3 regions of the Frankia sp. CcI49 genome follow, and region 2 is predicted to be linked to each of the others. Evidence: riboswitches for the same ligand, from Rfam matches in the RefSeq annotation. Region 2 holds a riboswitch; each other region holds the start of a gene.
The links. Region 2 has a riboswitch for cyclic di-AMP ahead of CcI49_RS21500 (transglycosylase family protein). Riboswitches for the same ligand answer to the same signal wherever they lie in the genome.
Positions count from the first base shown of each region.

Region 1: linked by a shared signal. The riboswitch ahead of CcI49_RS30245 (C40 family peptidase) and the one ahead of CcI49_RS21500 (transglycosylase family protein) in region 2 are both predicted to bind cyclic di-AMP.
Region 3: linked by a shared signal. The riboswitch ahead of CcI49_RS31455 (peptidoglycan-binding protein) and the one ahead of CcI49_RS21500 (transglycosylase family protein) in region 2 are both predicted to bind cyclic di-AMP.

Region 1 covers NZ_MOWP01000034.1:8,706-20,180, reverse strand. Annotated here, with positions in the region: gene CcI49_RS30280 (MMPL family transporter) at 1-848, shown strand, start outside; tRNA gene CcI49_RS30275 (tRNA-Ser) at 1,142-1,228, opposite strand; gene tadA (tRNA adenosine(34) deaminase TadA) at 1,377-1,847, opposite strand; gene CcI49_RS30265 (tRNA adenosine deaminase-associated protein) at 1,942-2,433, opposite strand; gene CcI49_RS30260 (MurT ligase domain-containing protein) at 2,820-4,070, shown strand; gene CcI49_RS30255 (glutamine amidotransferase) at 4,067-4,819, shown strand; gene CcI49_RS30250 (PHB depolymerase family esterase) at 5,041-5,643, shown strand; gene CcI49_RS30245 (C40 family peptidase) at 6,701-7,687, opposite strand; cyclic di-AMP (ydaO/yuaA leader) riboswitch at 7,813-7,980, opposite strand; gene CcI49_RS30240 (hypothetical protein) at 8,376-8,765, opposite strand; gene CcI49_RS30235 (DUF4139 domain-containing protein) at 10,754-11,475, shown strand, end outside.
Region 2 covers NZ_MOWP01000025.1:40,382-51,249, forward strand. Annotated here, with positions in the region: gene CcI49_RS21470 (nucleotidyltransferase) at 1-398, opposite strand, end outside; gene CcI49_RS21475 (hypothetical protein) at 912-1,463, opposite strand; gene CcI49_RS21480 (NAD(P)-dependent oxidoreductase) at 1,456-2,562, opposite strand; gene CcI49_RS39800 (CAP domain-containing protein) at 3,394-4,767, opposite strand; gene CcI49_RS21490 (DedA family protein) at 5,087-5,680, opposite strand; gene fbaA (class II fructose-bisphosphate aldolase) at 5,968-7,002, shown strand; cyclic di-AMP (ydaO/yuaA leader) riboswitch at 8,694-8,939, shown strand; gene CcI49_RS21500 (transglycosylase family protein) at 8,946-9,632, shown strand.
Region 3 covers NZ_MOWP01000036.1:28,215-32,724, reverse strand. Annotated here, with positions in the region: gene glyA (serine hydroxymethyltransferase) at 1-1,161, shown strand, start outside; cyclic di-AMP (ydaO/yuaA leader) riboswitch at 1,683-1,884, shown strand; gene CcI49_RS31455 (peptidoglycan-binding protein) at 2,157-2,900, shown strand; gene mce (methylmalonyl-CoA epimerase) at 3,388-3,813, shown strand; gene CcI49_RS31445 (hypothetical protein) at 3,978-4,328, opposite strand; gene CcI49_RS31440 (LppP/LprE family lipoprotein) at 4,364-4,510, opposite strand, start outside.

The sequences.
Region 1 (11,475 bases), on a different contig from region 2:
GGGTCCAGACGATCCAGGTGACGCCGACGACGTCGCCGCAGTCCGAACAGACGTCGCAGCTCATCAGGAACCTGCGCGACGAGGTGGTTCCGACGGCCGAACGAGGTACCGGCCTGCGGGTCCACGTCGGTGGCGAGACGGCGATCAACGACGACTTCGCCGACCTCCTGGCCGAGCGGCTGACCTGGTTCGTCGCCGTCATCGTCGTCCTGGGCTGTCTGCTCCTGCTGCTGGCGTTCCGCAGCGTCGTCGTCCCGCTGACCGCCGCTGTCATGAACCTGGTCGCCGCCGCCGCGGCCTTCGGCGTCATCGTGGCGATCTTCCAGTGGGGCTGGGGCTCGGAGCCGCTAGGCCTCGGCGAAGGGCCGGTGGAGCCGTTCCTGCCGGTGCTGATGCTGCCGGTGCTGTTCGGTCTCTCGATGGACTACCAGGTGTTCCTCGTCAGCCGGATGCACGAGGAATGGCTGCGCTCAGGGGACAACCGGCGGGCCGTCATCGTCGGCCAGGCCGCCACAGGCCGGGTGATCACCGCCGCCGCGGCGATCATGATCGCGGTGTTCGCTGCGTTCGCCGCCGGCGGCGAACGCGTGATCTCCGAGTTCGGCGTCGGACTGGCCGCCGCGGTGGCACTGGACGCCTTCGTCCTGCGGACCATCCTGGTACCCGCCGCGATGCACCTGTTCGGCCGGTCCAACTGGTGGCTGCCACGCCGGCTCGAAGCCCTGCTCCCCAACCTCTCCGTGGAAGGCCCGCACAGGAAACAACCTGCACCGCCAACACCCCTTGGGACGACAGCGGAACCGCAGCCTGCACACACCGACGCCCAGACCGTCAGCCACTCTCCCTGAACATGCCCCGACCCGCTCCTCGATCCGCGACCGCAGAGCGAGCCCCTCCAGAGGGGTGGGCACACGTCAGGTACCGGTGCCACGGGCTTTTCGGGTCGGGGGGTTTCGGGGGGCCCGCCCCCGGCAGACATAACCGAACCGACCAGGCCCACCCCTCAGGGGGTGGGCACACGTCAGGTACCGGTGCCACGGGCTTTTCGGGTCGGGGGGTTTCGGGGGGCCCGCCCCCGGCAGACATAACCGAACCGACCAGGCCCACCCCTCAGGGGGTGGGCACACGTCAGCCATCGGAGCGGTGGAGGTGGGATTTGAACCCACGGAGGGGTTGCCCCCTCACACGCTTTCGAGGCGTGCGCCCTCGGCCACTAGGCGACTCCACCGCGGGTTAGCTTACGCGATGTCGTCCCGGTTCGGTTCACCGGGGTGGGTGGAGCTTCGGGCGCCCCGCCGTCCGGTCCCGCTCGCCTGCCACGGTCGGGTCTGTGGGCGGGTGGTCGGGGTGCGTGGTTGGTGGGGCGCGGACCGGGCTCAGCCCGGCCGGTCCGTCCCGTCGCGGGGGCGGCGCTGGGTGCGGCGGCCGTCGAAGAAGGCGGCGAGCTGGTCGGAGCATTCCTGCGCGCGGACGCCGGAGATGACCTCGGGGCGGTGGTTCAGCCGCCGGTCGCGGACGACGTCCCACAAGGAGCCCACGGCGCCGGCCTTGGGGTCGACCGCGCCGTACACGACGCGGTCGACTCGGGCGAGTACCAGCGCGCCCGCGCACATGGTGCACGGCTCCAGGGTCACGACGAGGGTCGTCCCGCCCAGCCGCCAGGCTCCGAGCTCGGCGGCGGCGTGGCGCAGGGCGATGACCTCGGCGTGCGCGGTGGGGTCGCCGACGGCCTCGCGGGCGTTGTGCCCGCGGCCGAGGATCCGCCCGTCCGCGGCGACGACGACCGCGCCGACCGGGACGTCCCCGGCCGTCTCGGCCAGCGCCGCCTCGGCCAGCGCGAGCCCCATCAGATCGTGGTAGACGCCCGGCCCGGACGGCGGCGCCCCGCCGTCCGCGGCCCGGGCCGCCCCGCCCGCAGGACTCGCCGCCCCTGCCGGGACGTCAGCCACGGGCGTCGTCGAAGATCTCCCCGGCGCCGGCCCGCTCGCTGATGGCGCTGATCACGTCGGCGGGCAGCATGCCCTCCTCGGCGATCAGCTCGAGCAGCGCCTCGGCCGGCGTCCCCAGATCGGCGAGGAGGTCGAGGTCGCCGACGGGCGACGCCTGGCCGACGGGGGTGTCCTCGTCGGAGTCGTCGTCGCTGTCGAACCCCGCCATGGACGGAAGCGCGTCCGCGAAGAGGCGCTCGGCGTGATCCGAGGTCAACAGGACCCGGCGGTCCGAAAGGAAGACCTTCGGGTCGGGATCCCGCGCGGTGATCCGCACGATGGCGAGGTACTCGTCGTCCTCCTCGACGAACGCGATGACGGTGCCGGAGGAGAGGTCGTGCATGGCGTCGACGAGCGAGTCGAGATCCTCCATGTCGGCGATGTGGAGGTCGTGTGCCGTCCACCGTTCGCCGTGCTGGGCGATCGCTATCCCCTTGGTGCTCACTGGCTGTCCTCACGTCCCTTCCCGCCGGGTCTGGGCGTGCCCTCATGGGGCCCGCTGGCCTGCCGACCCGGGGTGATGCCGTATCCCTTCTGTGATTCTCACCGCTGGGTGCCCTACTCATCCATCAGGGGCCGCGCCTTCCTACTCATGAGTGCACCGTGACCGCGTGGCCGCGGGGCGAACGTGCCTCGCGTGGGCCTCACATGTGCCTCGGTGGACGGGCTCGACCCACGTCAGGTGATTCCCCTACCTGGGCAAACTCGTGCGAAGGACACGCGGTGCGCGGTCGCGGACAGGGCGGGGACAGGGCGGGACACGGTGGAAACAGGGGCAGAGCGCAGGGCCCGCATCACGCCCGCGCGGGCGCATGGCACTCTTGAGACGCGATGACGACACCCCTGCCACGCCGGCTCACAGCCCGTACCCAGCTTGCGCTCGCGGCCGAGCGGTTGGCGTCGGGTACGTCCCGCCGTCTGGGCCGCGGCTCCGGTGAGATGATCGGCGGAAAGATCGCCCTGCGGATCTCCCCGGGCGCGCTGGCCGAGGTCGGCTCCAACCGCCCGACGGCCTGCGTCTCGGCCACCAACGGCAAGACGACCACCACCAGGCTGCTGGCCCGCGCACTGGGCACGCTGGGCCCGGTGAAGTCGAACGGCGGCGGCGCGAACATGGCGCCCGGCGTGATGACCGCGCTGGCCAGGCCGCCGTACGACTCTCCCGCGGCCCTGGAGGTCGACGAGATCTGGCTGCCGAAGGTGGCGCGGGCGATCCTGCCGCGGGTGGTGCTGCTGCTCAACATCTCGCGTGACCAGCTCGACCGGTCCAACGAGACCCGCCGGATCGCCGCGATCTGGCGCGAGCTGGGCGCCGAGCTGCGCGACACGGTCGTGGTGGCGAACGTCGACGACCCGCTGGTGGCCTGGGCGGCGATGACCTGGTCACGCCAGGTGTGGGTGTCGGCCGGCCAGAACTGGACCGCGGACGCGATGGTCTGCCCGCAGTGCGCCAGGCTGCTGCACCGCAACGCCGCCGGCTGGTGGTGTGAGTGTGGCCTGGCCAGGCCTGAGCCGATCGTCTCGGTGGCCGGCCTCGGTGAGCTGATGTGGTTCGGCCGGCGCATCCCCGCCCGTATCGACCTGCCGGGGCGGGTCAACCTCGCGAACGCGGCGATGGCCGCCGCGGCCGCGCGCGAGTTCGGCGTCGAGGTCGAGGACGCGCTCGCCGCGATGCGGGGTATCGGCGACGTCCAGGGCCGCTACCAGGAGGTGCCGCTGGGCCAGGACGGCCATCAGGCCCGCCTGCTGCTGGCGAAGAACCCGGCCGGCTGGGTCGAGATGATGGAGCTGCTGAACTCGGCGCCGCCGCGGCCGGTCGTGATCGACTTCAATTCGCAGACGGCGGACGGGCGTGACCCGTCCTGGATCTGGGATGTGCCCTTCGAGCGGCTCTCCGGCCGCCAGGTGCTCGTCACCGGGGGCCGCAAGGAGGACATGAGCGTGCGCCTGGCCTATGCCGAGGTTCCTCACAGCGTCCATGCCGACGCCGAGGCCGCCGCCGCGGCGGCGAACGACAAGGTGGTGGACGTCGTCGCGAACTACACGGCGTTCCGCGACCTGCTCGTGCGGACCACCCGGTGATCCGCCCCTCGGCGACCCGGATCGCGCTGATCTATCCGGAGCTGCTCGGCACCTACGGCGACGGTGGCAACGCGATCGTGCTGGCCCAGCGGCTGCGCTGGCGTGGGCTGCGGGCGGAGATCGTGGAGGTGCCGGCCGGTGAGGTGGTGCCGGCCGATTGCGACATCTACCTGCTGGGCGGCGGTGAGGACGAGCCGCAGGTGCTGGCCGCCGACGGCATGCGCCGCAACCGCTCGCTGCTGCGCGCCGTGTCCGGCGGCGCGGCCGTGCTGGCCGTCTGCGCGGGCTACCAGGTGATCGGCGCGACCTTCCCGGCGGGCAACGGCCAGATCCACGACGGGGTCAACCTGATCGACGTCGAGACCCGCCGTTCCTTCGAACCACCGGACGTCCCGCCGCCGCCGCGCGCGGTCGGCGACATCGTGGTGGAACCGAGCCCCCAGCTGGGCCTGCCGACGCTCTACGGCTATGAGAACCATGGCGGGCGCACCCGCCCGCTGCCGGGCTTCCGCGGCATCCCGCTCGGCACGGTCCGGGTCGGCGTCGGGGACGGGACGCCCGCCCGCACCGATGGTGTCGTCGACGGGAAGGTCATCGGCACCTACCTGCACGGGCCGGTGCTGGCGCAGAACCCGGCCCTGGCCGACCTGCTGCTGACCTGGGTGCACGGCCCGCTGGCGCCGCTGGACGGCCCGCGTGAGGTGGGCATCCTGCGTGACGCCAGAGCTCACGCGCTCGCGGAGGGCTGAGCACACCCGCGCCGGTGGCCGGCAGTCGCGGGGGCGGCGGGGTGGCGTGATGGTCGTCCGGGCGTTGTCCCAGGCGTCGTCCGGCGCTTCCGGCGTCGTCCTGAACGGGTCTGCCGGGACGCGCTGCTTCGAATCAGGCGATTTCCGGGCGTGGGGTGTGGTTCGGTTGCATCGTGGCGTCGAATCCCCTTGCCGGTTGGTGGGGCAAGAACAAGAGAAACGTGATCATCATTGGCGTCGTGCTGGTGGTCGTCTGGTGGCTGGCCGCGGGACGGGGCCATCCAAAGGTCGAAAAGGCGACCATCCCGGACAGCTATCCCTCGGCCGGCCGGGAACTGCTCGTCCAGGCGCCTTCTGATCCGGGCGACCCGTTGCCGTTGGTAATCATCCTGCACGATGACAATTCGGATGCGAAGACGTTGGAAGAGGGGAGCAAGGTGTCCTCGCTGGCGAATCGCAAGGATCTCGCGCTCGCTTTCCCGGAGGCCGTCGCCGGAACCTGGCGACTGGACGACCCGAAAGGCGCGGACGTGCAGTACCTGAGCGACGTCGTGCGCTATATGGACGAGAAGCGGTCCGACATCGACCTGGACCGGGTGTACCTCTGGGGCATGGGCGAGGGGGCCCGGCTGGCGCTGCTCGCGGCCTGCACCTCGGCGACGCCCATCTACGCCGCGGTCGGCGTGGTGGGGCAGTTCGACACCGAGCCCGGGCCGACCTGCGACAACGTCACGCCGCATGGCCGGTTCGCCGAGACCGAGTGGGACAAGGGCGTCACGGACGCCCTGTGGAAGTTCTCCCGCGACCTGCACCGGACCGTGTGACAGACAGTCCGGCTCGACGAGACGGGTGGGACGAGGGTGGGTGCGACGAGGACGGGTGTGGGGTGCGGGGTCGGCCCCGCATCTGACTCCATCGGCCCCGCATCGGCCGCCACGTCATACTCCAGCCGAGTTGCTCTAGTTGCAAAGAACTAGTCACTTAGCTCGGATGTCCGGCGGCGGCCGAGGATGTCGCGGAGCCGCTGGCCAATTCGGGTCTTGCGGATCCGGTGAAGGTTGGATCGGCAGGCCTGCCGGTCTTGCCTCTCGGCTGGCTCCAGGGGCGCCGGAGGTGCTGCCTCCGGCCGTCGGCGCCGATTTCCTGTTCGGGCCCCGACCGTGATCCCGGTGAGGAGTCACGGTCGGGGCCCGCGTGGCCTGTCGGCGTCGCCGGGAGGGGGGTAACGGCGTCGACAGGCCACAAGGAGGCCGGGTGGCGGAGGGTCCGCTGGCCGCCGGTCCAATGGGGGGGGGATCGGAACGGCGACCAGCGGAGTCCGAGGCCTTCCGGCCGGATGGACGTCAGATGGGGGGGGATCTGACGTCCATCCCACCGGAAGGATCTACGATCTGCGGATCCGGGTGGGTGGCGCGTGTGGTTCTGTTTTGTTTATGCGGCAGGTGTTGATGCCCGATGGTCGCATTCTGGACGGTTTGCGCCGCATCTACACCGCTTATGCCGAAGTAGAATGATGTCGCAACGGCCTAAGTGCTGGAAGTGTCGAGACGGTCACGCGGCGAGCGCGAGTCGCGCGGCGTCAGGCACTTCCTGGCGGTGCGGGCTACGGGGCGTGCTCGCAGGTCTGCGGAAGGTGAGGCTGCGGTCCGGTGCAGGGGACCACACATCGGATCTGGTGACCGCCGGGCCGGAGTCAATCCCGACCAACGCCGACCCGGCGGCGGGAGCCGGGCGCGACCGGAGGGGGAGATCGCGCGGCGGCTCGTTCCGAGGACAGGGCGATCCGTGCTGCCCCGTCAGTGCGTGCGGCTTATCAGGTGAACAGGGGGGAGCCCGGAGCCAGCCGGCAAAGCAAGGTGGGCCGGCCGGTACTCACGGTGCTCAGGCGACGCGGCCGACCAGGTACGAAGTGGTGTAGATCGTCTGCAGCTTGACGACATCGCCACTGTGCGGGGCGACCCACATCTTGCCGTCGCCGGCGTAGATACCGACGTGGTAGATGTTGCCCGGGGTGCCGAAGAAGATCAGGTCGCCGGGGGCCTTGTTGTACTGGGAGATGTGCGTGGTCGCCGCGTACTGCTGGTCCGTCGTGCGGGGCACGCTCTTGCCGAGCTGCTTGTAGACGTACTGCACGAGCCCGGAGCAGTCGAACGAGTTCGGGCCTTCCGCGCCGTAGATGTACGGCTTGCCGGCCTGGAGCGATGCCAGGTAGACGGCCTTCTCGCCGATCGTGTTCGCTCCGACGTTCACGCTGACGACGGGCGTCTCGACCTCGACGGTCGAGCGGACGGCCTGACGGGAGGCCTGCGCCGGCACGGGGGGGCGAACCGTCAGGGTGGCGTCGTTCTCGGAGTGGGCGGACTGCAGCGAGTCCGTACCATCGAAGATCGCCGTGACGTTGGTGGTCGTCAGGACTCGGGCCGTGTAGGAGGCCTGGCCCCGGTCGTCCGTGGTGAGGTGCAGGAAGGTCGCCCACCCGGTGGGCAGCTTGACCTGGACCTTGATGAGCTGGTCGGCCAGCGGGGCCTTGGTCTGCTCGTCGTAGAGCGAGAAACCGATGTTGACCGGCTCGTTCGCGTTGACGGTGACCTCGGGGTTGGTCACCCGCAGGCCCACGTCGACCTTCGAGGAGAGGGTCGGCGCGGAGATGTCGGTGGTGGCGTCGAGCACGGTGGTGGACCCACTGCCGGCCACGGACGCAACCTGGATGGCCCCGTCGACGGCCAGTCGCGAGCCGATCTGCGTCGCGAGGGTCATCGGGGCGGTGTTCGACGCCTCATCAAACGCAGCGTCCGCGTTGGTGTCCGGAGCACATCCGGCGAGCGCGACCCCGGAGACTGCCACAGTCCCGGTGGTGACGGCGGCCACAGCTCGGGCCCTGGCTCTTGCTCGACTCGACGCCGTGGGGGCTGACGGTGCCCGGTGGCGGCCGCGGCCTTCCTGCTGCCGGCGTCTCTCGGTATCAAGCTGCACGCTTTGCGCAGACAACGTTGCGTTCCTTCCCGTACGCCTGCGAGGTGAGCTGTCGGGTTCGGGCTGGGCTGCCCGGTCCGTCGCGCGACCTTCGTGCGATGGACTTCACCCCTAGACCCGCACCACTACTTGGTGCCGGTCGGTGGAGGTGGGTCCCCCGCTCCTGCCCGAGGTGACGACTCGGAGGGGACACCGGGGCCGCGGGCAGGATTCGGCGTTCGGCCCGGTGTTGTCGTGACGTCGCAAGCGAGACTAGTCCACACGGATGGTGTGGGTAAACACTAGTCCCCCCCAACTACACCGAGTGTGCAAAGAAGTGCCCCTTGCGGGAGCGCATCTGCCCAGGTCAGAGGGGGTGCTGAGCTTCACGTCACGTTTTTGGACGGCCACACGAGGATCACGGACAAACACTTTAGGTGACGAGAAGTTCCGAACTGGCGGCCCGCAACAGACGCCGGAGCGGGCCGTGAAGCACGGCCACGGAGGGGTGCGGCTCGGCGCGGACGGCGGCTCGGCGTGGACGGGCCGGCTCGGCGTGGACGGGCCTGCCCAGGGGAACGGTTGTTRGGCGCGGACGGCCGGCTCAGCGCGGACGGCCGCTCCGGCGGCTCAGGAACCCGGAGTTGTGGAGCACCTGCAGCTCGATCGCGAGCTGTGTCACCTCGGGCGGAAGAGTGCGGTAGCTGCTCTGCATGGCCTCGACGGCCGCGCGCGCGTGCTCGGCGAGATCGTCCAGAGCCTGCTGGCGTTGACGCATCCGGGCTCGCTCCTCCTGGAGCGTCCGGACCGTGTCCTCCTGCCACTGCCTGGTGCGAATGATGTGCTCGCCGGCGTCCGCGGCCTGGCGCTCCGCGTCCTCCAGCCGGCTGAGCAGCGCGTCCAGAGCCTCCAGGCGGCTGGCGAGCTCGGCCATCAGATCGCCGCGGCCGGGCAGGAGCGAGAGCTCGTGTCGCCTCGGCTGGGGGTGCGTCATGGCTGACTCCGGCCGCGGCCTGCGGTGCGGGCCTGCTGGAGGGGCGTCGTGATCTGGGCGGAAGGCAGCCTGGAGGCGCACCATCGCCCCGCTCTCGACCATCGCCGAAGTTCCGACACGGTTGGTTACGTTAGTCGACGCATGGGATTTTAGGCGTGCGGTCGGCAGGATCCGGCACATAGTCAACGGACGACGGCGCGCGTCGAGGCCACCAGACGGGTGTCGACCAACGGATGCACCCGACTGGATGGATCATCATCGGTTGCCGTGTGATCCAGCGATCGGAGATCTCCGTGTCGACAACGGAAGGTTTCGGATGTGACGGAGCGAAGCGGCGGGCGAGTGGCTTGCGCCGTTCTGGCCACTGGATGCCATCCGACTGATCGTCACAATAAGTGATGTGGCTTGTGGCCTGTGATCGATCGCGACGACCGTCATGGCCCCGTGGCATGGGCGGGGTGCGGGTGGCGATGGCCGGGAGCCGCGATCGTGGCTGATGCCCGGTCATCGTCATCATCAGTGTGCAGCCGATCCGTGTGGATGTGTCGGTGGATCCGGATGGCGCCGTGTGGAGCAAGTATGTGAACCGGTTTTGGACGGTTTCCTAAGAATAGGATCCTGTCGTGCAACAACATCGATCAAGGCCGGTTAGTCGGGTGGACCTGGCTGGGATCGCCGTTGGCGGACGAGCCCGGGCTGCCCAGCCGAATTCGCTCGCCCGGATCCGCCGCTTCTCGGGATTTTTGCCACCCGCGCCCTGGCGACCACAGATCTCAGATCTCAGATCTCGTCCGGCGGCAGTGGCGGTCACGGCGGCGGCTCGAGGCCGCGGTTCGCGGAGTCGAAAACTGCGGCTGTTCTCGCGACCATAATCCTCAGGTCCCCTCCGGCGGTGGTGGCGGGCGTGGTGGCAGCTCGAAGCCGCGGTTCGAGGAGTCGAGGATTGCGGCTGTTCTCGTGACCGCAATCCTCAGACCCTGCCCGGCAGCTACGGCCGGGCTCGCGGGCGGCCCCGTGGCCGAGGAGATCGCCCGCCCCCCGCACTGTCACCACCAGCGGCAACCGCCAGATCCCACCGGCGAACCTGCGGCGATCGTCAGAAATCCCCGGCGCGATCCGCGACGGGCTCACCGGGCCATGTTTTCGTCTGCCCAGATGCTTGCGGCGTGTGTCGGGCAACGCTGATCAGTTTGGCCGACGGCGGCGCGGTAAACAGCCGGGGCGGTTTGCCCGGATCTCTCGGCATTGCTGTGCGCGGCAGCTGCCGCCCCGCGCCACGGCGGCCCGCGGCTGTCGGGTGACCTGCTCGACGCTGCTCTTCCCGGCGGGGAAAGAGATCGGCCCGCCGCTGGGAGGTAAGGCTTTCGTCGGTCGGTCCACCTGCCCGTTGCGGCAGTTCGGCGCGGCGGTTCGGCGCGCGACTTCGCACCGGCACGGACGGAAGACCCGTCCCGGCGGATTGTCCGTGCTGCGATGGTCGGTGTCGGATCTGATCATCGGTACCGGCCACGGCGGTTGGGTTCTTGGGCGCGCGATGAGATGGTCGAGTTGGGGGGATTGTGCCGCCGGGCGGGAGATCGGCGGGAGGGAACCGGACGGGCGCCGCGTGGCCGTGATGTCGACCTGCCCCATGGTCGCCGCCGGCGGATGGATCAGGCCGAGGGCCTCCGGTGGCCGTACGGCCACCCTCGTCGTGTCGCAGGGTAATCGCGACTCGCGGCTCGATGATCGAGACAGGTGACGCTGCGCGCCGGTCGACCGACCCGGCGGTCGACGACGTCCCGGCGGAGCCGGCACGGCCGGCGGGGCCGTGCCGGCGAACCCGACCGGGGGCACGGCGCGGCGACGGGGCTGCCCCGACGGGTGGGCCCGACCGAGCCCGTCCTGACCCGTCCAGGGCCGACCAGGGCTGGCCAGGGCCGACCAGGGCTGGCCAGGGTCTGCGGGCCACCGGCGATCAAGGATCGTTTTGCCCGTAGGGTGACCGCATGGCTGCCGTGGCGGACGACACATCGGACACCCCGAACGAGGCTGACGCGGTCACCGAGGCCGCCGCGGTTGCTGGAACCGCCGCGGTGGCGCTGGACGCGCCGATCACAGCTGTTGTCGTCTACCCCACCGCCGCCAGGGTGACCCGTCGAGGCCCACTCGATCTTTCCGCGCTGCCGGAGGGCGTGACCCGGGTCGAGGCGGTCGTGGGCGGCCTGCCCATCGGCCTCGACGAGAACTCGGTGCGGGTGGGCGGGACGGGCCCGGCCCGGGTACTGGGTGTGCGGGTGGTGTCCCAGGCGCGGGCGACAACGGATGCCGGTGCCCTGGCAGACCTGCGTGCCCGTCAGGACGAGCTGCGCGCGCTGCTGGCCGAGATCGGCGACGAGGACGAGACCGAGCGGGCCCGCCGCACCTTCCTCGACGTCGCCGCGCGGGTGGGGGCGGGCGCGCTGGCCCGCGGCTGGGCTGCCGGCAGCGGACGTCCGGCCGGCCCAGGGGACGTCGATGCCGCCGGCCAGCTGGTCTCCGTCGGCGATGCGTTCGCGGCACAGATCGCCGGTGTGCACGCGCGTCGGCGGGAGCTGGCCAGGCGGCGGGAGGAGGCGGAGAAGGAACTGACGATGATCGGCCGGCTGATCGAGTCCCGCGGGGCGAAGCCGGTGCCCGACACCCGCGCGGTCCTCGTCGATCTGGAGCTGCCCGCCGATCTGGAGCTGCC
Region 2 (10,868 bases):
GAACCGATGGTGGCCACGCCCACGAGCGGAAGGGCACAGCGCGGCGGGAAGATCGACCGCAGGGCCCGCTCCGCCTCGGCCCGCCGTTCGTCGATCACCGCACGATCGTTCTCGCTGAGCCGCACGAGATCGTCCAGCTTGGCGAACGCACGTGCGGTGGTGCCGACGAGCAGCGGGCCCGTCATCGGCCCGGTGACCGGGTTGATCGGCGACGCGCCTGTCACGGCGGGCCCGGGCGGCGGCGCGGTTGTCTGCTCGCCACGCGGGAAAAGCGTGTTGGGTGCCCCGGGAGCCGAACCCGCCGGCCGGCGCCAGTGCGGAGGAATGATCAGGTGGTCGTACGTGACCTCGCTCGGTCGGGTTCCGGCCGGAACCTCCCTACGGGCATCCACGCTCATCGTGCAGACCTCCAGACGCAGGTGACGCGAAGGTGCGAGTTCCCCTTCCGAGCCACGACGGCCCCACTCGTCGCGGATGCCTCAACCGGACCGGCCGACCGTTGGGCGACCGACTACCGGTGGCGACATCAGCTCCTATGGTGCCCCAGGACGTCACGTTCTGAACAGGGGGCTCGTGGCGTCGGCGTGTCCGACCGAGCCGGGCTGTCCACGAAACCACGAAGAAACTTTGTCGGATCGCCGACACCCCGCCCCTGAGGGGTCTTCACGAATACCACCCTTGACAGGTGAAGGGGAAGCCCTTGACCAGCACCAATGGCACGTTCGGGGGGTGTCGGGGCCGGACTGCGCGGGCGGCGGCGTTCCGTCTCCCGTCACCTCCAGCCCCACCACGGGCAGCCCACACGAGAGGCCACACTTCAGCACCAGCAGCCCAACAGTTCCGGCAATGCTAACGTTGCGTAACAGATCATCGAGCGGACAACCGACGCACTGCGGCGCCACCCCGAGTGATCACAAGGGCGGCCGAATCCACAATCTCCGGCGTTCGGTGAGCAGTACTCCGGTCGGCACGAAGGCCGTCGTCTGGGCCAGGCGCTTGCCGACCACGTCGCCGACCCCGATCCGGCTCCCGACCAGCAGGCCCCGATATTCCAGCCAGCTCGAGAGCGCCTGGACCGCCTCACCGCCGAAACCATCACGCCGATACGGGTTGCTCACCCGAACGCCGACCACCGCGCGGGCGCGATGCGTGTCCGCGGCCAACAGCCCCAGCGCCACGCCGTCCTGACCGCGCAACACCCAGGTGAGGATCCCGGTGCCGGCGCTGACTCGCCGCCTCAGCTCCCTGCGCATTCCGGTCGGATCCGTGGCCGCGGAATCCGCTGCCGCAGGCGCGGAGTCGAGCGCACCGCCGAAGAGCTCGCCGGCCGCAAGCCGCACCGGCCGGCCTCGGGCGGCCAGGACCATCGCCTGGGCGAGTTCCTCGGCCACGAAACCGACGTTCCAGACCGTGAGTGGAAGTGCGCGCATCCGCGCTGTGGTGAGGGTGGGGCCCTCACCCACGACGCGCCGGCTCCGTGACGCCGAGCAAACCCCGGTCACGCAGCCAGGCGCCGGTCCGGCGCATCCCCTCATCGAGGTCGACCCGGGGCTCCCAGCCGACGAGCTCGGCGATGCGGCGCCCGGACACCGTTCCGGTCCTGGTCAGATCCTGGATGGTCAGCGGGCCCAGATCCACCCGCACCCGCGGATCCACGTTCACGACGAGCTTGGCGCCAAGCCCGCGAAGCAGCCCGGGGCGGCGGCCTGACGCCGACCGAGACCGGCCGGGCAGCCGATCAACCGCGTCAACGACCTCGCACAGCCGTGCGGGGACCGATCTCGGCGGCCTGACCTCCGCCAGCGCCGCATAGCGGCCGAAGAAGTCGGCGCCGGTCGTCGCCTCGGGACCGGTCACATGGAGCACCCGGCCGGCGACCACATCGACGGGAGCGGCGGCCACCGCCGTCACCGCGGCGACCACATCGTCGACATGGACGGGGCTGAGCCGGCCTCCGCCGCCGTCGACGAGCACGAACCGCCCGGCGCGCATCAGCAGCACCGGCCACAGCGTCCAACGCCCGGCACGGGGGCCGTAGGCGTCCGCGATCCGCAGCACGGTGACGGGCGCTCCGTGCGCCGCGGCGGCGTTCGCCGTCTGCTCGGCCGCGGCGATCGCGTCCGCACGTGGCTCGCCGGTGAGACCTACCGGCGCGGACTCGTCGGCGAGCATCGGCGTGTCGCCACCCAGCGCGCTCACGCAGGACAGGTGGATCACCCGGCCCACACCGGCTCGCTGGGCGGCGTCCAGCACCGTCGCGGTGCCGCCGAGCAGCACCTTGCGCATCTGCGCGGTGGTGACACGGCTCGGCGGTGTCACCCGGCCCGCCCGCACCGGCGTGAGCTCGCCGACCCCGCCCATGCCCACCGCGGCGGCGTGGACGAGCAGGTCCGCACCGTCGAGCGCCTTCTCCCAGTCGCCGGCGGTCGTCACATCGGCCTGCGTGATACCGGGCCCACGCCGAACGTCGAGCGCGACCACCTCGTCGCCCCGCTGGCGGAGCTCCTGCGCCACAGCGCCACCGAGGAATCCGGCCGCGCCGGTGACCACCGACCGAGCCAATCGCCCTCCCACCCGCTGCCCGATCCGCTCGGCTGGTCCGCGCTCCGCGCGTGCCGACGGACGGAATCCGACACACCGGTCCGTTTTGGACCAGAGAATACGTGATCTACTGGTGCCGACCTCGCCGGACGAGATCCGCCCGACCTTGGGTCGGTGGCGAGAGATCGTACCCGGTACGTCCGACAGCTCGCCGCCGGACAGATGGGACGTCCACAAAGGTGGCGGGTGCGAGCGGACTTGCCGCCCCGGCCGTGCTGCCGCTGCCGCCGCTGCCGCCGCCGCTGCCGCTGCCGCTGCCGCTGCCGCCGCCAGGATCTGAGGGGTTCGTGGTCGCCGGAGCCGGAGAGCCCGTGGCAGAGTCCTGGGGCGCGGCGGATGCCGGGCCACCAGCATGGGCTTTGCGGAGCCATGCCCATGGGATGCGAACCCCACCCGCACATCCACCCATCGATGATCCCGCACCGCCACGCAGCACCGATAGTTCCTCAAAAGGGGCAAAATGGGCGCGACGCCGCCTGGCCACCCGCAAGAAAGAAGGATTTTGGTCGTTGCACCGACCAAAATCGTTCACTCTTGCGACTCGCCAAACCGGGCCGCCAGGCTAGCGGACACTCGGAGGCGGAGGTCCGGCAGCGTTCGTGGAGTGCGAACCTCCCCGCCCACCGACCAGCGCTCTTGATCGGCGCCATCTGCGACAGACTCCCGAACGAGCAGAATCGCCAGATCTTCAGAGGGACTTGGCGGGTCGCCGGCGCCGGCCGGTCAGATTCGCGGTGCCTCACCGAGAAGCGAGGCAGCGTGTGCCGCATGTGTGGTGCTGCCCAGCAGCTCTCATGCACCGGTGCCGAAGTTCTCGACCCAGTAGGTGCCGTAGTCACCACCGGTCGCGTACCCGACCCCGATCTGGGTGAGCTCACAGTCCACGATGTTCGCCCGGTGCTCCGGGCTGGCCATCCAGTCGGCGACCACGGCTGCCGGGGCCCGCTGACCGGCCGCGATGTTCTCTGCCGCGACCGAGAAGTCGTAGCCGGCGGCCGTGATCCGGTCGAACGGTGACTTCCCGTCCAACCCGGTGTGGCTGAAGTAGTTGTGGCTCGCCATGTCGTCGCTGTGGGCCTGCGCCGAGGCACTGAGGCGGGAGTCGATCGCCAGCGGCAAGCATCCGACCGCGGCGCGCTGATCGTTGGTGAGCGCGATGACCTGCGCGATGAGCGCGGCACTGTTGTCAGCGGCAGCGCCGGAGGCGGTAGCCACGGCGGCGGGCTCGACGCCCGCAGCGGTAGCCGTGCCGGCGGCAGGCGTGGTGCCGGTGGCCGCGCCGGTGGCCGCGCCGGTGCCTGAGCCGACGGCTGCGTCTGGGCCGACGGCTGCTGTGCCTGAGTCGGCCGCTGTGCCGGCGGCGGGCTCGGCGCCCGTCGCGGGCTCGGCGCCGGTGGCGGATGCGGAAGGCTGCTGAGCCGGCGCTGGTTCCGGCCGGGAAGCGACCGTAACGCTGTCCGGACCGGACTGCGCGGGGCCTGCGGGTCCCGCGCTGGCGGCCGGCTCCGGCCCAGCGACCGCTACCGGGCCGTTGACCGTTGCCGGGCCGTTGACCGTCGTTGGGACACCGGGCAGCTCCGGCCCACCCGCGGCGGCCTGACCGGCGGCAACCGGTCGCCTACCGACCTGCCCGGGCTGCCCGGACTGCCCGGACTCGACGTCGCCCGATCCGTCCGCGTCGGTGCCGGTCGCACCGGACGCAGTGCGACCGGGCTGGCCACCGTTCGGCCGGGTGCCACCGGGTTGTGGCGAACTGCCAGGTTGCGCTGAACTGCCACCGGGCCCGGAGATCCCCCTGGCGTCATCGTCCGTGCCCTCATGGATCTCGCCGTCACCACGGCTGACGACCACAGGGTGCGCGAGCGCCCGCGCCGACGGCGCAGTCGCCGCCCGCCTCGCAGTCGGTGGGTCCGCCGTGCGGCGTGCGTCCACCGGACGCGGAGCCGCCCTGGGGATCACCACGGCGGGCAGGCGGCTCCTCGACGCACCCGCGGGCGCGGTGTCCACACCGGCCGCGACACGCGCGTGATCGGCGGAAAGCTGACCGCCGCGATCCGACATCGCGGCGCTGGCCGCCTCGGCGCTCGAAGCCGGCAACGCCACCGAAGCAACGCCGATGCTCGGCACACCCACACCGGAGACCGCCGCCAGACCCAGCAGGACCACGAACACGATCAAAGGCCGGCAGGAAGGCCTCCGTACCCGTCCGCCGCGGGATCGGGGTCCACCAACCGGGCGCGACCGGCCCGGCCGGCCAGAATCCGACCGGCCCGTACCCGCGCGTTCAGGAGGTTCCGCGCGCATTCCAGCCGCGGCGTGATCGGCACTTCGGTGTGATCGGCACTTCGGTGTGATCGCTCATACGACCACACGTTTGCCCGACGAAGCCCACGATCAGTAACCGTACGGACCTGATCACGACAGAACGAGCAACGGACACCCAATGCGGCAGCGCGCTTGGGACGACGCGGGGTACGGGAGCGGATCAGCCCGCACTCGTACCCGCGGGGTCCTCCACGCTCCGTGAGCGGGCCACCCGCCTGCGCATGAGCTCGCCCCCCGCCCCGGCGAGCACGGACACCACGATCACCACAACCCCGATCCAGACCGCGGCATCGCGCAGGCCGGGAACGGCTGAGGCCGCATAGCCGAGCAGGACCAGGCCGGTTCCCCAGATGACAGCCCCGGCGATCACTGCCGCGCCGAACCGGTGCCTGGGCATCGACACCGCGCCGGCCAGCACCGGGGCGAACGTCCGCGCCCAGGGCACGAACCGAGCCGCGATCAGTGTGGCCGCGCCGAAGCGCTGGTAGAAGTCCTCCGTTCGAACCAGCGCTCCCGCATGGCGGCGTTCGAGGTAGGGGCGGCCGAGATGACGGCCGGTCGCATACCCGACAACGGCGCCGAGGCTCGCCGCCACCGGCACACCGAGCGCGAGTACGAGGATCGAGACGTCGGCTGACGGGTCGGCTGCGACCAGACCCGCACCGAACAGCACGGTGTCGCCGGGGAGCCAGAAGCCGACCAGGACCCCACTCTCCACGAAAATCACCGCGAAGAGGATGGCGTAGAGGGTCATCCCAGAGAGGTCTTCGATGTCCACGAGGCCAGTCTGCCGCCGGAGCGCGATCAGGATGAGACATCCGACCAGCTTCCGGCGATGTCACGTGGAACCACACCCGTCCGAGCCGGGTGACGTCATACCCTTCGGCCAACACCTGCCGTCGGCACGCGTCGGGCGCAACCGCGCCCCGGGATCTCCGGGGGGTGGTGGCGGGTTCGGCGGCGCGTCCGGCGCCACGGCCCGCGGTGGCTTGGTGCCACCGGGCGGTCGGGCGCCCCTAGACCTTTCGAGGAGCTCCACCGATGCCCATCGCCAGCCCAGACGTCTACGCCGAGATGCTCAGCCAGGCGAAGTCGAACGCCTACGCCTACCCCGCCATCAACGTGACCTCGTCGCAGACCCTCAACGCGGCGCTGCGGGGCTTCGCGGAGGCCGGCAGTGACGGAATCGTCCAGGTCTCAACCGGCGGCGCCGAGTTCCTTTCAGGCACGACCATCAAGAACATGGTGCTCGGGGCCGAGGCACTCGCAGAGTACGCGCACCACGTCGCCAAAGCATATCCGGTAAACATCGCGCTGCACACGGATCACTGCCCGGCCGACAAGCTCGACACCTACATTCGCCCACTTATCGCGATCTCTCGTGAGCGAGTTTCGCAGGGGCGGGATCCGCTTTTCCAGTCCCATATGTGGGACGGCTCCGCGGTAGAGCTCGAGGAAAACCTCAAGATTGCGGACGAGCTGCTCGCCGACTGTCGGGCCGCACGTATCGTGCTGGAGGTCGAAATCGGCGTCGTGGGCGGCGAGGAGGACGGCGTCGTCGGCGCGATCGATGAGAAGCTCTACACCACTCCCGGCGATATGTTCCGCACCGCCGAGGTGCTCGGAACCGGGGAGAAGGGGGCTTACATGCTGGCCGCGACGTTCGGCAACGTTCACGGCGTGTACAAGCCCGGCAATGTCCAGCTACGGCCTGCGATCCTTCGCGAGGGCCAGCAGCATGTGGCCGAGAAGCTCGGCCTCGGTGCCGACGCCAAGCCGTTCAACCTCGTCTTCCACGGCGGCAGCGGCTCGGACCTCTCCGAGATCCGCGAAACGCTCGACTACGGTGTCATCAAGATGAACGTCGACACCGACACCCAGTACGCCTTCACCCGCCCCATCGTGGACCACGTGTTCCGGAACTACGACGGGGTCCTGAAGGTGGACGGCGAGGTCGGGGTCAAGAAGGCCTACGACCCGCGCACCTACGGGAAGGCCGCGGAGACCTCGATGGCGGCACGAGTCGCCCAGGCCTGTTCTGACCTGCGGTCCGCGGGCCGTTCGATCGGCGTCTGACCGACGTCATCCGGGCTCTGCCCGGTCCGTTGCCCGACATCTGAGCCGGGCCACGCTGGTCCGGCAGGGACCTCAGTAGTCCGTTCATGCTCCCGGGGGCGCCCACGTTCCCGGGAGCACTCCGCTCGCCTGATGCCGCTCGCCTGATGCCGCCCGGTGCATCGTCCGCGTGCGCGCCGACCGAGCCTTTTCCATCGTCGGCTCTGGCCTGTGGGCCACAGCGCCCGACAACGTGAGATCGAGAAGGCTCACCGATCGCGGCCGCGCCCATGCCTGGCTCCGGCTCCTGGCCTCTCCGCTCCCCGCGGCTCCTGGCGCACCGCTCCCCCGCGGCCCGTCGCCCGCTCCCTGTCTCCATCTCCTCCATCTCCTCCTTCTCCTCCTTGTCTCCCATCTCCCTTGTCTCCCATCTCCCTCTCCTTATCTCCTTCTCCCGCTGCTCCCGGCATCTCCTTTCCCACTGCTCCGGCTCCCTGTCGCCGCTGGCAGTACGACGGCCCGCCCCGGCCGCCCAGCACCCCCGCCACGCCCGCACGTGATCTCAACCGGCAACGCCCGGCCGCTGACGTTCACCCGTCCGGACGACCGGCCGGCAGCAGTGTGTGATCTATTTCACTCACAGGTCTCCAGCGGGTGACCAGCCCGCGCCCGGCCGCGATCCGGGACGTCAAGCACCCGGAAGAACCCCACGAAGATCGTGCGGCCTGGCGACGGCACATCGCCCGCCATACCGAGCCAGGACACCCTCAGGGCCACAGTGGTCCGATCCCGCGCGGAAGTAGACGCGGCCCGACGACCTGCTCAGACCACACCTCGATGCCAAGGCCGCCCACGCCTGGGCAAAGCCTCGCGTGGGCTGCCATGTGGCCTCTTCGGCCGATTCGGCCACCCACGGGCTCGCACGGCAGTGAGGGATCAGCGCCAAGCAGCGAATCGGTGGACGGAACGCACCACCGCGGCAGCGGRCCCGCCATCCGGAATCTCCGGCCTCGTCCAGACAGACCGGGAAACGTCCGGCTCGCTGCAGGCTCTCCCGACCCGTCCCGCACCGAAGCGCGGGGACATAGTTCGCGCCGCCGTCCACAGCGGGCTGGCCGGACCGGTCGCCACGGGCCCGGCCATTCGCCACATTGCCACCGATGTGACTATCGGCTACCAGAGAGACACCGAGAGGCACCATGGGTGCCACAGCGACGATGACGCCCGAGTCTGCACGCACCCTCACAAGATCACTCCAGGCCTCGGCGGTGCGGCGCTCCGAGCCCTCGATCCGACCCCCCGACAGGCTCGTCGGCGACGAAAGATACACTTACGTTAACTCATAGTTACGATTGCGTATCTCACATGACGCGACGCCCGAACCCCCATCGGTACAAGAATATAAATTTTTACCCTCGTTAGTGACGAGATCCGCAGTGAGCGGTAGCCTTGGCTCCGATTCCGGCGAATAGCTCGCACCGCAGGCAATACCGGTGATCTTTCGCGAGCGTGATCAGTCGACCCGAACCCTCCACCACGAAACGCCCACCAAGTTAATGAGCGCGCGTGCGCGCGCGATACCAGGGCCCACAGCCAATCTCAAGAAGGCGCGCGGGAGTGTGCTCTTCTTCACGTCGACCATTCAATCCTTGTCGCCTCGCCCGACGTTGTGGTTATGGTCTTCGCCGTGCCCGGAGACAGGCCGGGCACCCGACGGGTGCACGCCGAATCCCTGCCCCCATCCGCCGGAAACAAAAACCCGATGGCAGGAGCGGGGGAACCAATACCCGGCCACCGAACCTGGTGGCCTTGGGGTGAAGCCGCAGGGCCGTTGACAGCAATGAGGAACCGTCTTCCTTGCTGTCGAAGGCACAGGATTTGGGAGTTCCTGACATGCGGCCGGGCTTGTTCCCTGCCCGAACCCGACAGCTCACCTCGCAGGCGTGGGGAAGGAAAACTCACGCATGTCCGACGCACGTACCAGTGGCCGACAACGCCGCAGCAGTACCCGCAGCCGGGCCCGCACCCTCGTCCCCGTATCCGTCCTTGTCGCGACGGTCGGAGGCACAATCGCCATCAGCCAACCGGCGAATGCCGCAACGACCTGGGAAGGTCTGCGGCAATGCGAGTCCGGCGGCAACTACACGACGAACACCGGTAACGGCTACTATGGCGCTTACCAGTTCTCCGCCGGGACCTGGCAGAGCCTGGGGTACTCTGGCCTTCCACACACCGCTCCACCCGCCCTGCAGGACGAGGCGGCGCTGAAGCTCGCGCTCCGCTCCGGATTCGGCCAGTGGCCGGTGTGCGGGAGCGGAATGGGCGGCGACCAGCTCTCACCCGGCGCGTCGTCGTCGGGGTCAGGCAGCCAGGCCTCCCGTACGGCCGAGCGAACCAGTCTGGTCGCGCAGCCCGTCGCCACCACGGGTGTGCCCCCTCTGACGCGCAACTACTTCGCGTCGGTACACAACCAGGTCACTGACGAAATCAAGACCTGGCAGGAAAAGATGAACTCCCTCGGCTACTCCCTCGCCGTCGACGGCTGCTACGGGCCGAAGTCCGCAGCCGCGGCCAGGGACTTCCAGACGGCGCGCGGCCTCATCGTCGATGGCGTCCTCGGCCCGCAGACCTGGGCGGCCACCTTCGGCTGACGCCTGCCCGCCCCGGCGGAGCACTCGGTCGCCTGCCTGCCCGCCCGCTCATTCGCGGGCCCCAGCGCGCGGCACCGAAAGCCAGCACCCCGTGAGGGCAACCTGCCTTCCACAGCCGAACCCTCCCGGCTGCACGGGGAAAGCCCCCGCCCGGACCGGATCGACGAGCCTTCCCATCTCATGGTGCACGACCGGAGATACCGCAGGTCGGAGCCGACGATGGAAAAGGCTCAACGCTGACAAGGACCCCGCCGCGAACCGGGAGTCGGTCGAGGGCGTGCATGCCGTCCTCGCCTGACAACGGTCGGCCCACCGACTGCGTTCCCGCTCCGGCGAGAGCGGGCCTTCACGGCCGTCCGACCGGATCCTCGTCCCTCCCTCCTCCCAGCCCCGAAAGCGCGGACGCGCGCCGGGGAGGCTCACCGCACCCGCCCGCTCCGTCCCGGTCGGGCGCGGTGATGCCAGGAGCCCCAGGAACCACCCGACCGTGGCTGCACCGTCCCAGCGCGGTTGTCCACACCTGATCCACATCTGAGTTGTCCACATCCGAGTTGTCGAGCACCTCGCCCGACGGGACGTTCCTCCCGGTCCGTCAAGCCCGGAAGGCGTCTCATCCAGTCGCCGTGACGTGCGACGGCCCGCCCGCCCGGCGCTGACCCAGCCGTGGCGCGCGGGACGCAACGCGGAGCGCCCCAACGGTCCGCGTGTCGCAGGACCCGGACAGCCCCACCGCCGGAGCGGTACCGGCCTCGGGGCAGGTGTCCGGGCGTCGCGGCCTTCCCGCCGATCATCTCGATCACCCGCGGGATGCGTTCGGCGCGCATTCCCTCCACGGCCGCGCCGAACGACCTCCCTCGACGACGCCACCTCACCGCACCGGTCATGGCCAGATCGGTACCCGCCCCACACCGGCGATCCCGGTAGGCGGGCGTGGCGTCGGCGCTCTCCAGCTGCCGGTGGCCGGCGCCGTCGCCGGCCCCCCACCGCCCGCCGCCGACCCTCCCTGGCGCCGCCCCGTGTCCCCGGGCGCCCAGGCCTGGGCCGCCGAGCGGGCATCGCCGGTCATGGACCTTCCTCGGGTCATGGACCGTCCCGGCCTGAAGCCGGCAGGGGCGCCAGCCGCATGACGGACCCCCGGTGCGTCCGAGATGTCGAGGGGACGGTAATGTGGCGCGGTTCGGGTGTGATGACCATCTCCTCCACCCATCCGTCAATTGGCCCGTTCGGGTGACTCCG
Region 3 (4,510 bases), on a different contig from region 2:
GCCTCCGAGAACTACGTCTCCACCGCCGTCCTCGAGGCCTCCGGCTCCGTCCTGACGAACAAGTACTCCGAGGGCTACGCCGGCAAGCGCTACTACGAGGGCCAGCAGTTCATCGACCCGGTCGAGACCCTGGCGATCGACCGGGCGAAGGCGGTGTTCGGCGTCGAGCACGCGAACGTCCAGCCGTACTCCGGCTCGCCTGCCAACCTGGCCGTCTACCTGGCGTTCCTGCAGCCGGGCGACGCCGTGATGGGCATGGGCCTGCCCTCGGGTGGCCACCTGACCCACGGCTGGACGGTGTCGGCCACCGGCCGCTGGTTCCAGGGGGTCCGGTACGGAGTACGCCAGGACACCGGGCGGGTCGACCTCGACGAGGTGCGCGACCTCGCGCTCCAGCACCGACCAAAAGTGATCTTCTGTGGTGGGACCGCGATCCCCCGCACCATCGACTTCCCCGCCTTCGCGGCGATCGCGGGCGAGATCGACGCCGTGCTCGTGGCGGACATCTCCCACATCGCCGGCCTGATCGCCGGTGGCGCCCACCCCTCGCCCGTGGGCCACGCGCCGGTCATCACCACCACCACGCACAAGACCCTGCGCGGGCCCCGCGGCGCGATGATCATGTCGGACGCGGCGCACGCGTCCGCCCTCGACAAGGCGGTGTTCCCAGGCCTGCAGGGCGGCCCGCACAACCACACGACCGCCGCCATCGCGGTCGCGCTGCGCGAAGCCACCACCCCGGACTTCCGCGAGTACGCCCACCGCGTCGTCGCGAACGCGAAGGCGCTCGCCGAGGCGCTGTCCGCCCGCGGTTTCGACCTCGTCACCGGCGGCACCGACAACCACCTGATCCTGATCGACCTGACCAGCCGTGGCGTCGCCGGCAAGCCGGCCGCGAAGGCGCTGGACCGGGCCGGTATCGAGCTCAACTACAACACCGTTCCGTTCGACCCGCGCAAGCCGTTCGACCCGTCCGGCGTCCGGCTGGGAACGGCCGCGATCACCACCCGCGGACTGCAGCCGGAGCAGATGCCGACGCTGGCGGGCTGGATCGACGAGGCCGTCAAGGCAGCGGGCGACGACGACGAGACCACCATCAGCCGCATCGCCGGCGAGGTGCGCGACCTGATGACGGCCTACCCGATGTCCGGCTGGGTCTGATCACATCGCACATCCGCTCGGGCTCGCCCGGTCCGCTGGCCGGGCGAGCCTGTTCCTGACGGCGCGGTCGACGGGAGAGCGCCCACACCGCCAGCTTGCCCGCGACGTATGGGGCGGTTCCGCGGAACCGCCCCGCCAGTCACCGTAGGACGTCGGCGAGGGCCCCACGGGGACGGGGCAGGGGTCCGGTATTCCACTCTCGCCGGAGATGCTACGCACATCACAGCCGATTCGGCGATCGCGAGCCGACAGGCCTGCCAGGGATCACTGCGGATCGGTCACCACCCTCCGCGGACGACCCGGTCACCACGCGCAGCTCAAGCAGCCGGCAGAACGCCGCATACACCACATCGGCGGCACCGGCGGTACTCGGCGGACCCCCTCCCCCTCTTCGTCGCGTACAGTGCGCATACACCAACCTGTTGTACGCATCGTGACTAGGTAGCGCCACAAAAGGGCAAAAACTGGGACTTGCGACTACCCTTAGTAGTTCGTTACGGTGTGTTGGCACCAAACAAGCGACGGGTCGTACGCCGAGTTCTGCCCTAGGCCCGTCGTCCCCTCCTAGTGACCACCAGGGCAGAAGCGGGGGAACCAGGTTCCTCCGGATGGCCACCGCACCCAGGCGGCCGTCCTCGGGGTGAAGTCGCCGCGCAGCGCGCGCCGACCGGGCTTCCCGGCCCGAACCCGACAGCTAACCTCGCAGGCGTACGGGAAGGATCTGCGTGTACGCATGCTTGGAATAGCAGCCGGGACTGCATCCGTCCCCCGGAACGCCGCCGCGGTAACGCCGCGCCCGTAACCCGGGGTTGACACCGGAGATCTGGGGCCCGCTCGGGCCCGGACAAATTTCACGCCGATAGCAGAACGCGCGTCCATTCGTGCGCCTTTTTTCGCGACCCCATTTCGTCGCGACTCATTGATCCGTGTACGGATCACTGGCGCCCGAAGACGCCCTACCCGCCTGCTCTTCAACGTAGAAACGAGATATCTTGATGTCGACCGGAAAGCACCGCAAGTCCCCCAGCGTCCGCCGCCGAGGCCGTGGTCGCTCCGCTGCTGTTGCCGCGGCGAGCGTCATCGGGGCATCCGCCGGCCTGTTCTTCACCGCGAGCCCCGCCAGCGCGGCGGTAATCTCGGACACCAGCATCGCGCAGGCGGCGAAGAACGCCGGCCTGAACTCCTGCCGCGGAATTCCGCTGAGCACCTGGGTCGCCGTCGCGCTCGCCGAGTCCGGCGGCAACACCACCGCCCACGCGACCGTCGGCGAGGACTCCCGCGGCCTGTGGCAGATCAACATGCGCGCGCATGCCAGCTGGGTCGGAAACCGCGACCTCTACGACCCGAACGTCAACGCCTGGGCCGCACGGCAGGTCTGCCAGAGCCAGGGCATCACCGCGTGGAGTGCCTACACCAACGGCATGCACACGAAGTACCTGGCTCGTGGAGCCGCAGCAGCCGCGGCCGTGGGCAACTCGGTGAGCACCACGGTGTCCACCGCGCCGTCCACCAGCGCCAACCGCGCCGTCGACTCGGGCTACATGCGGCTGGGCGTGTCCGGCCCCCGCTGGGATGTCTCCCTGGTGCAGGACCAGCTGCGTAAGCTCGGCTACCCGATCGTCGTCGACGGCTACTTCGGACCGCAGACCAACCACATGGTCATCGACTTCCAGAAGAAGCACGGCCTGGTGCCCGACGGCGTCATCGGCCCGCTCACCCACAAGGCCCTGTTCGGCTGATCGGCCGCACAACCGAATACCCGAGCGAGCGACCGATCGATCAGCTGCCCCTCGTAAGCTGATCGGAATCGTCGATCGACTCGACGCACCGTCCCCGCCGCGGGCCCCTGGACATCCAGAGGCGTCACGGCGGGGACGCCGCGTTTTCCGGCGATAAGCCGCACCCCTGGCATCGACTCGGCAGAAATGCGATCCAGCCGAGCTCCAGGCACCGTTACACGCCTTCCATTAATCACTACAGACAACACGGATCTTCTTGTGGGTCCGAGCGGGGAATTCATACCGACTGCGGTGACTGGGACCTTCCCGCACCACTCGTCATGAAACTTCGACGAGGCCCGGGGTGACGCGCGCCACAGGTCGGTGGTGACCGGGACACGGCGTACTGGATTCAGTGGACCGCAACGCCGTATCCGGGCACTCTKGGAGGCTGGGCCCGGGCCGGACGCCGCCACGGGCCGACCGTCCTACGACCAGGAGCGATGTTGTGCTGACCAGGATCGACCATGTCGGGATCGCCGTGGCCTCGCTGGAGGAGGCCATTCCTCGCTACGAGGCTGCATTCGGCCTGACGGTCGCGCATCAGGAGACCAACGAGGCGCAGGGCGTGCGCGAGGCCATGCTGCTGGTCCACAAGGGCGACACCGGCGGTTCCTACGTCCAGCTGCTGGAGCCGATCCGCGAGGACACCCCGGTCGGCAAGTTCCTGGCCAAGAAGGGGCCGGGCATCCACCACATCGCCTACGGCGTGGGTGACATCGACTCCGCGCTGGCGGCGCTCACCGTCGCCGGCTTCGACCTGGTCAACAAGACGCCCGTGCACGGCACGGCCGGCAGCCGCATCGCCTTCATGCACCCGAAGGGTGTCGGCGGTGTGCTCACCGAGTTGGTCGAGGCACCGGAAGGGCACTGACTCGGCGCCCCCGCACCGGCTGCACGCACGAGGCACCGGGCGTCGGCCATCCCGCCGACGCCCGGTGCCCCCCCCAGCCCGCAGTCCCCAGCCCGCAGTCCCCAGCCCGCAGCCCGCAGCCCGCGATCACCCGTGGGCCGTGAAGGCCCGCCCGGCTGCCATCGTCACCACAGCACCGCGATCGCCACATTGGCCACCCCGAGCCCACCTGCGGCGTGAGCCAGGGCCGCCGGCGCCTCGCGGCCGCGGGCGTTGCCCACGACGGCGATGCCGGCGACGGCCGCCGCGACGACGAGCTTGACCGCGATCTTGGCGTTGTCCACGTCCCGGTCCACGGCCCCGCTGGACGCCAGCCCCACCAGGATCATGCCTGTGACGATCTGGACGAGGGCGCCGTGCAGGATGCCGGGCGTGATGACCGGATGCGGCGAGCGGATCTGCGCGAGCCACCCTCCGACAATCATGGCCATCCCGACCAGGTGAAACACAACAACGATGTCGTAGACCACGCCCATGACGTCTTTTCTACAGGACGTAGAACATGGCCGGCTCAGCGGCGGCTCGTCGGAGCCGACCAGTCGTTGGTCGGGATCGGGTCGAGCGCCTGCACCGCGGTGCCGTTCCACCGGAAGCGCACCGTGGCCGCCCCCGCCGACGGGCAGCACATCGGATCATCAGGGCGGTACAGGTCGTACTG